One region of the Streptomyces profundus genome, then DNA from elsewhere that is predicted to be linked to it. Evidence: riboswitches for the same ligand, from Rfam matches in the RefSeq annotation. Region 1 holds a riboswitch; each other region holds the start of a gene.
What was found. A riboswitch is a leader RNA that binds a small molecule or an ion and turns the genes downstream of it on or off. The one in region 1 is predicted to bind cobalamin.
Positions count from the first base shown of each region.

Region 2: another riboswitch for cobalamin. It lies ahead of metE (5-methyltetrahydropteroyltriglutamate--homocysteine S-methyltransferase); the one in region 1 lies ahead of cimA (citramalate synthase).
Region 3: another riboswitch for cobalamin. It lies ahead of K4G22_RS08590 (ribonucleoside-diphosphate reductase subunit alpha); the one in region 1 lies ahead of cimA (citramalate synthase).

Region 1 covers NZ_CP082362.1:7,001,272-7,003,465, reverse strand. Annotated here, with positions in the region: gene cimA (citramalate synthase) at 1-835, opposite strand, end outside; cobalamin riboswitch at 1,126-1,263, opposite strand; gene K4G22_RS29380 (pyridoxal phosphate-dependent aminotransferase) at 1,481-2,194, shown strand, end outside.
Region 2 covers NZ_CP082362.1:4,540,028-4,542,221, forward strand. Annotated here, with positions in the region: gene K4G22_RS20055 (hypothetical protein) at 1-43, shown strand, start outside; cobalamin riboswitch at 726-950, shown strand; gene metE (5-methyltetrahydropteroyltriglutamate--homocysteine S-methyltransferase) at 1,117-2,194, shown strand, end outside.
Region 3 covers NZ_CP082362.1:2,002,459-2,004,652, forward strand. Annotated here, with positions in the region: gene K4G22_RS08580 (DUF2079 domain-containing protein) at 1-314, shown strand, start outside; gene K4G22_RS08585 (GNAT family N-acetyltransferase) at 366-896, shown strand; cobalamin riboswitch at 890-1,053, shown strand; gene K4G22_RS08590 (ribonucleoside-diphosphate reductase subunit alpha) at 1,172-2,194, shown strand, end outside.

The DNA.
Region 1 (2,194 bases):
CGCCGAGCCGCCCCTCCGGCAGCACCGGCAGATCCAGCTTGGTCACCAGGTTCCCGATCACGGCGAAGAGGTCGGCGTTGCCCGCGCGTTCGCCGTAGCCGTTGGCGGTGCACTGCACATGGGTGACGCCGGCCGCCACGGCGGCGACGGTGTTGGCCACGGCGCATCCGGTGTCGTCCTGGCAGTGGATGCCGAGCCGCAGGCCGGTCCGCGCCCGCACCGTCTCGACCGTCTCGGCCAGCCGCAGCGGCAGGTTCCCGCCGTTGGTGTCGCAGAGCACCAGCACGTCCGCGCCCGCCTCGGCCGCCGCGTCCAGCACCCCGAGCGCGGTGTCCGGATCGTGCTGGTAGCCGTCGAAGAAGTGCTCGGCGTCCAGGAAGACGCGACGTCCCTCGGCGACCAGCAGGCGCACGGTGTCCGCGATCATCGCGCGGTTCTCCGCCGGGTCGGTGCGCAGCGCCCGTTCGATATGCCGCCGGTCCGCCTTGGCGACGAGCGTGACGACGGGCGCCTCGGAGTCGAGCAGCGCGCGCACCTGCGGATCCCGATCGGCCCTGGTGCCCGCCTTCCTGGTGCTGCCGAACGCCGCGAGCGCCGCGTGCCGCAGGGTGAGTTCACCGGCCGCCGCGCGCCGGAAGAACTCGGTGTCCCTGGGCAACGCGCCTGGCCAGCCGCCCTCGATGAAGCCGACCCCCAGGGAGTCCAGGAGCCTGGCCACCGCGAGTTTCTCGGTGACCGAATAGGATATTCCCTCCTGTTGGGCACCGTCGCGCAGCGTGGTGTCATAGATGTGAAAGGAATCGAGCAGGGGAGCCCCCGCCGGTTGTGTACGCATTGAATTTCCCAGTCTCGCCCACTCGACTTCGACGAAGAATCGAGCCACGGATTGAATTCCGGCATGCTGGAACGCCGGATGAGGTGAATCGGGAACACACCAGGGCCGGTTGTCACGGCCCGGGGGAGGAAGCACGGAGGTGCGGCGCTACAGCGCCCTCACCTCGGGATCCTGCCCGATGGGGACGAGCGGGAGCATAGGGGGAGACACCGCGCGCGGCGCGGGGCACGATGTCGTGAGGGCAGCAGGGAACCCATGACGTTTCAGCTCCATCCTCGTGGGCTTCGCGTGATACCTGCGAGCGGCAATCTGGCTTCCCGACTTTCGTCGGGTCACAGTGGCGGGACCGCGCCGGATTCTCACCGGCTTCCCCACTTCGCAGGCGCTTTCCCCACAGATTAGCAGGGAATCCCCGCCCGGCGGACCCCTGTTGGGTTTTCCTACCCCCCTGTCAGGTACCGCCGTTTGTCCGTAACCAACGCGCTTGGGAGCGATACGCGGCTTTCGACTCACCCCGTACGAGGGCGCGTCGGTGCCCCCGACGGGGGGTGGGTGGCTGGAAGGATGGGCGGACGCGTCTGGCCGTGCCGGGGCGGCCCCCTCGCTCCCGGCGGCCGACCCACCACAGGACAGGAGTGGTTCCCCTTGACAGCGCACTCCGCGACGCTGGCGATCGACGAGGCCGTGCGGGCGCGACGGGCGGCCGGGCTGGCGACGCTCCACCTGGGCTTCGGCGAGGCCGGGCTGCCCGTCGCCCCCGGGCTCACCGAGGTGCTCGCCGCCTCCGCGGGCCGCAGCGGCTATGGGCCGGTGGTCGGTTCGCCGGAGGCCAGAGAGGCGGCGGCCGGCTGGTTCGGCCGCCGTGGGCTGGCCACCGAGCCCGAGCAGGTGCTCTTCGCACCGGGCAGCAAGCCCCTGCTCTTCGCCCTGCTGGCCGCGTTGGAGGGGGATGTGGTGCTGCCCCGCCCCTCCTGGGTCTCCTACACGGCGCAGGCCGCCCTGCTGGGCCGCCGAGTGATCGAGGTGCCCATCCCCGCGGACGCCGGCGGCATCCCCGCGCCCGAGCTGCTGGAACTGTCGCTGCGCCGGGCCGAGGCGGCGGGCGCGCGCCCCGGGGTGCTGGTCCTGACCGTGCCGGACAACCCCACCGGCACCGTCGCCGACGAGCAGCGGATCGCCTCGGTGCTGGCCGTGGCGGCCCGCCGGGGCCTGACGGTGATCAGCGACGAGATCTACGCCGAGCTGGGCCATCGAGGGCCGGTGCCGAGCCCGGCCACGCTCGGCTGGGAACAGACCGTGGTCACCAGCGGGTTGAGCAAGTCCCTCGCGGTGGGCGGCTGGCGCGTCGGCTTCGCGCGG
Region 2 (2,194 bases), 2.5 Mb from region 1:
CTCCTGGGGCACCGACCTGGAACTCCTGCGCCCGCGCGACTGACGGGCCCGATCGGCCGGCTGGCGCCGCGTCCTCGGACGGGGATGCCGGCCGGCCGAGCCGCCTCAGCGTCCCGGGCCCTCCGCGGCACAACCACCTGGCGAGGCTGCGGAAGGCCCGGCGCACTCGGCCGACCACCCCCATCGGCATCGCGCCGGCCCCGTCCGGCCCGAACCCGCCGTGGACGCGGGGTGATTGGTCATCGAACAACGTACGCATCGCGTGCCCTCCGGTGGTCCGACTCCTCGCCTGATGTCGCGCTGAGTAATTCTCAGTGTGCCACTAGACACGGAGAGTGACAAGGGTCTAGGTTACGGAGCGTGATGATTCTGAAGATTCTTGGTACGAGGCGACCGTCCCGGTCCTCCGGTTCGCCCACCGGCACCAGCGTGATGAGGGGACGCGGCCTCCCGCCGCCCGAGCGGTTCCTGCGCGCCGCGCCCCTGAGTGCCGAAAGCCCCCAGTCGACATCGGCCGCCCCCGGTCGGCCGGCATCTCGCCGAAGGGGCGGTACAACGAGAGTGCTTTCCCGACGCGGGACTCGGTCAGCGGTGTGCTCTCCCGCAGCCGCAGCCGCAGCCGCAGCCGCAGCCGCGCCCCGATCCGCCGGGGTGGCGTCGTTCCTGCCTGCCAGGGGCCGACGCCCCGCGCTTCGACGCCCTCTGGCCAGCTGGCGCGGAGGCGCTAGGCTGACCGACGCAGTTGGTTCGTCCTGTCCGCCAGGCAGGCACGTCGTAAGAGGGAACCCGGTGGGAATCCGGGACTGCCCCGCAGCGGTGAGTGGGAACGACCGCCGTCATACGCACTGGGCCCGTCGGGCTTGGGAAGCGACGGCCAGTAGGTCTTCGCCTGAGTGTTCAGGCCGAGGGTGCCCGCGAGTCCGAAGACCTGCCACTGCCCGTGGGCGACCGTCGCCCGCGGTTGTTTCGGTGACCTCGTGGGTGGGTCTGCGTGCTGACGACGAGTGCCCCGGGCCGTGGCAACGGCTCCGCCGGGTTCTCCGGTCGCTGTGCTCCTTCGCTCCCGTGCGTGGTCGCCGAGACCAGCCAGGAGACATGCTCGCGAAGGAGAGTTTCTTGACCAGCGAGTCCGCAGCCGCGGCACCACGGGCCACGGTGTACGGCTATCCCCGCCAGGGGGCCAACCGTCAGCTGAAGAGGGCGATCGAGGGGTACTGGAAGGGCCGCGTCACCGCCCAGGATCTGCTCGACACCGCCTCAGAACTGCGTCAAGCCAACTGGCGACAGCTCGCCGACGCCGGCGTGCACGAGGTCCCCACCGGAGACTTCTCGTTCTACGACCACGTGCTGGACACCAGCGTGATGGTCGGCGCCATCCCGCCACGGCACCGCTCGGCCGTCGAGGCCGATGCCCTGGCCGGCTACTTCGCCATGGCTCGCGGCACCCAGGATGTCGCGCCGCTGGAGATGACCAAGTGGTTCGACACCAACTACCACTACCTGGTCCCCGAACTCGGCCCTGACACCGTCTTCACCGCCGACTCCGGCAGGCAACGTGCCGAGTTGGGCGAGGCGCTCGCCCTCGGGCTGACCGCTCGCCCCGTTCTGGTGGGCCCGATCACCTATCTGCTGCTGGCCAAGCCCGCTCCCGGCGTCGCCGATGACTTCGAGCCGCTGACCCTGCTGGACCGCCTGCTGCCGGTCTATGCCGAGGTGTTGGCCGATCTGCGCGCCGCGGGTGCCGGCTGGGTGCAGATCGACGAGCCGGCACTGGTCCAGGACCGTACCCCCGCCGAGTTGGCCGCGGCGGCGCGCGCCTACCGCGATCTCGGTGCCCTGGTGGACCGTCCCAAGCTGTTGGTCGCCTCCTACTTCGACCGCCTCGGTGAGGCCCTGCCCGTTCTGGCGAAGGCCCCTGTGGAGGGCCTGGCCATCGACTTCACCGGGTCCGCCGCCGGCAACCTGGAGGATCTCGCAGCCGCCGGCGGTCTGCCGGGGAAGCGGTTGGTCGCCGGCGTGGTCAACGGCCGCAACGTGTGGATCAACGATCTCGAACGGTCGCTGGCGACCCTGGCCACGCTCCTGGGTCTGGCCGGCAGCGTCGATGTGGCCGCTTCCTGCTCCTTGCTGCACGTCCCACTGGACGCCACGGCGGAGCGGGACATCGACCAGCAGATTCTGCGCTGGCTGGCCT
Region 3 (2,194 bases), 5.0 Mb from region 1:
TGCCGGTGGCGGCGCTCGCCGAGTCCGAGACGTACCGTCCCGGGGCCGTGGCGGTCGCGGGGCGGGAGGTGCTGGCCACCGTCCCCGACGGCGCCGAGGTGGCGGCCAACGTCCGGCCCATCGCCCAACTCACCGGCCGCTGCCGGGTGTTCTGGATCGGGGACCCCTCGGTCCCGGCGCCGGAGTACCTGGCCTACTACGGCCAGGGGATGAGCGGGGACGCGATGCTGCGCAGGGCGGCGGGGCTGTATCCGGAGACGGTCTACTCGGTGGTGGCCGACGACTCCGGCTACTTCGTGCTGCGGCGGAAGTGACGGCGATCGCCCGCCGGCCCGACTGTCAGTGGTGGGACGCAGACTGGTGCCATGAACGTGTTGGTGAGAACGGCCGAGCCGGCCGACTTCGCCGCCGTGGCCTCGCTGACCACGGCGGTCTATCTGGCGGACGGGCTGGTCAGCGGCCCCGAGGACGCCTATCTGGCGGTGCTCGGGGATGTGCGTCGGCGCGCCGAGGTGGCCGAGCTGCTGGTCGCCGAGGATCCGTCCCGGCCGGGCGGGCTGTGGGGGGCCGTCAGCCTGTCGGTGGCGGGCGGGGAGTTGGCCGAGGTGGCCGGGGAGGGCGAGGCCGAGTTCCGGATGCTGGCGGTGGCGCCCGAGCGTCGCGGCCACGGGGTGGGTGAGGCGCTGGTGCGGGAGTGCCTCCGCCGAGCCTCGTCGGCGGGTCGTCGGCGTGTCGTGATTTCCTGTCAGTCGCACCTGCACACGGCGATGCGTCTCTACCGCCGCCTGGGCTTCGTTCGGGCGCCGGAGCGGGACTGGGAGCCCGTGCCGGGAGTGAAGCTCTGGGTGTTCGCAGGTGAACTCCCCGCGCAACGAGACGGAGAACACAACATATAGGGCTGCTCGTGGGCAGCGGCACAAGATGTATGCTCGTGCTCGCTGTCGCCGCAGGGGAATCCGGTGCGAGTCCGGAACTGTCCCGCAACGGTGTGTCATGGCCGGTTTTCGCCGTGCCCTGACGAGTCCGAGTGCCTGCCGACGGCTGATCACGTCCAAGCCTCGCGGGCTGGGCCGAAGGACGCGGTGCGGCTGAACTGCCTTGGGGCACAGCCATGCCCGCATCCGTCGCGCCCCGCTCGTGGAGCGCACCGCGACACGAGGGAGAGCACCGAGTGACCATCGCACCCGCCGCCCCCGCAGAGCCGGTCACAGCGGCGCTGACGCGCACGTTGGCCGATCTCACCGCCGATCTGCCGGCCACCGACCCCGCGCGGGTCGCCGCCGCGGTCGAACGGGGCCGCCATCCCGGTTCGGACCAGGCCGAGTTGCGTGAGTTGGCCATCGAGGCGGCGGCCGGTCTGATCGCCGAGGAGCCCGAGTACTCCCGGCTGGCCGCCCGGTTGCTCACCCTGGCGATCCGTGAGGAGGCCGCGGGGCAGGGCGCGGTCTCGTTCGTCGACTCCATCGCCGTCGGCCACCGCGAGGGCCTGATCGGGGACGGCACCGCGGCCTTCGTACGCCGGCACGCGAACGCGCTGGACGCGCTGCTCGCCCGCACCGTGGACGAGGGCGCCGACGACCGTTTCGAGTACTTCGGGCTGCGCACCGTGCAGTCCCGCTATCTGCTGCGCCACCCCATCAGCCGGCGGGTGATCGAGACCCCGCAGCACTTCCTGCTGCGGGTGGCCTGCGGCCTGGCCCCGGACGAGACCGAGCAGGCCCTGGAGCAGGTCGCCGAGCTGTACCGGCTGACCAGCACCCTCTCCTATCTGCCGTCGTCCCCCACGCTGTTCAACTCCGGCACCAGGCACCCGCAGATGTCGTCCTGCTATCTGCTGGACTCCCCGCTGGACGAGCTGGACTCGATCTACGAGCGCTACCACCAGATCGCCCGGCTCTCCAAGCACGCCGGTGGCATCGGCCTCTCCTACACGCGGGTGCGCGCGCGGGGCTCGTTGATCCGGGGCACCAACGGCAAGTCCAACGGCATCGTGCCCTTCCTCCGCACGCTGGACTCCTCGGTGGCCGCCGTCAACCAGGGCGGCCGGCGCAAGGGCGCCGCCTGTATCTACCTGGAGACCTGGCACGCGGACATCGAGGAGTTCCTCGAACTGCGGGACAACACCGGCGAGGAGGCCAGGCGCACCCACAACCTGAACCTCGCGCACTGGATCCCGGACGAGTTCATGCGCCGG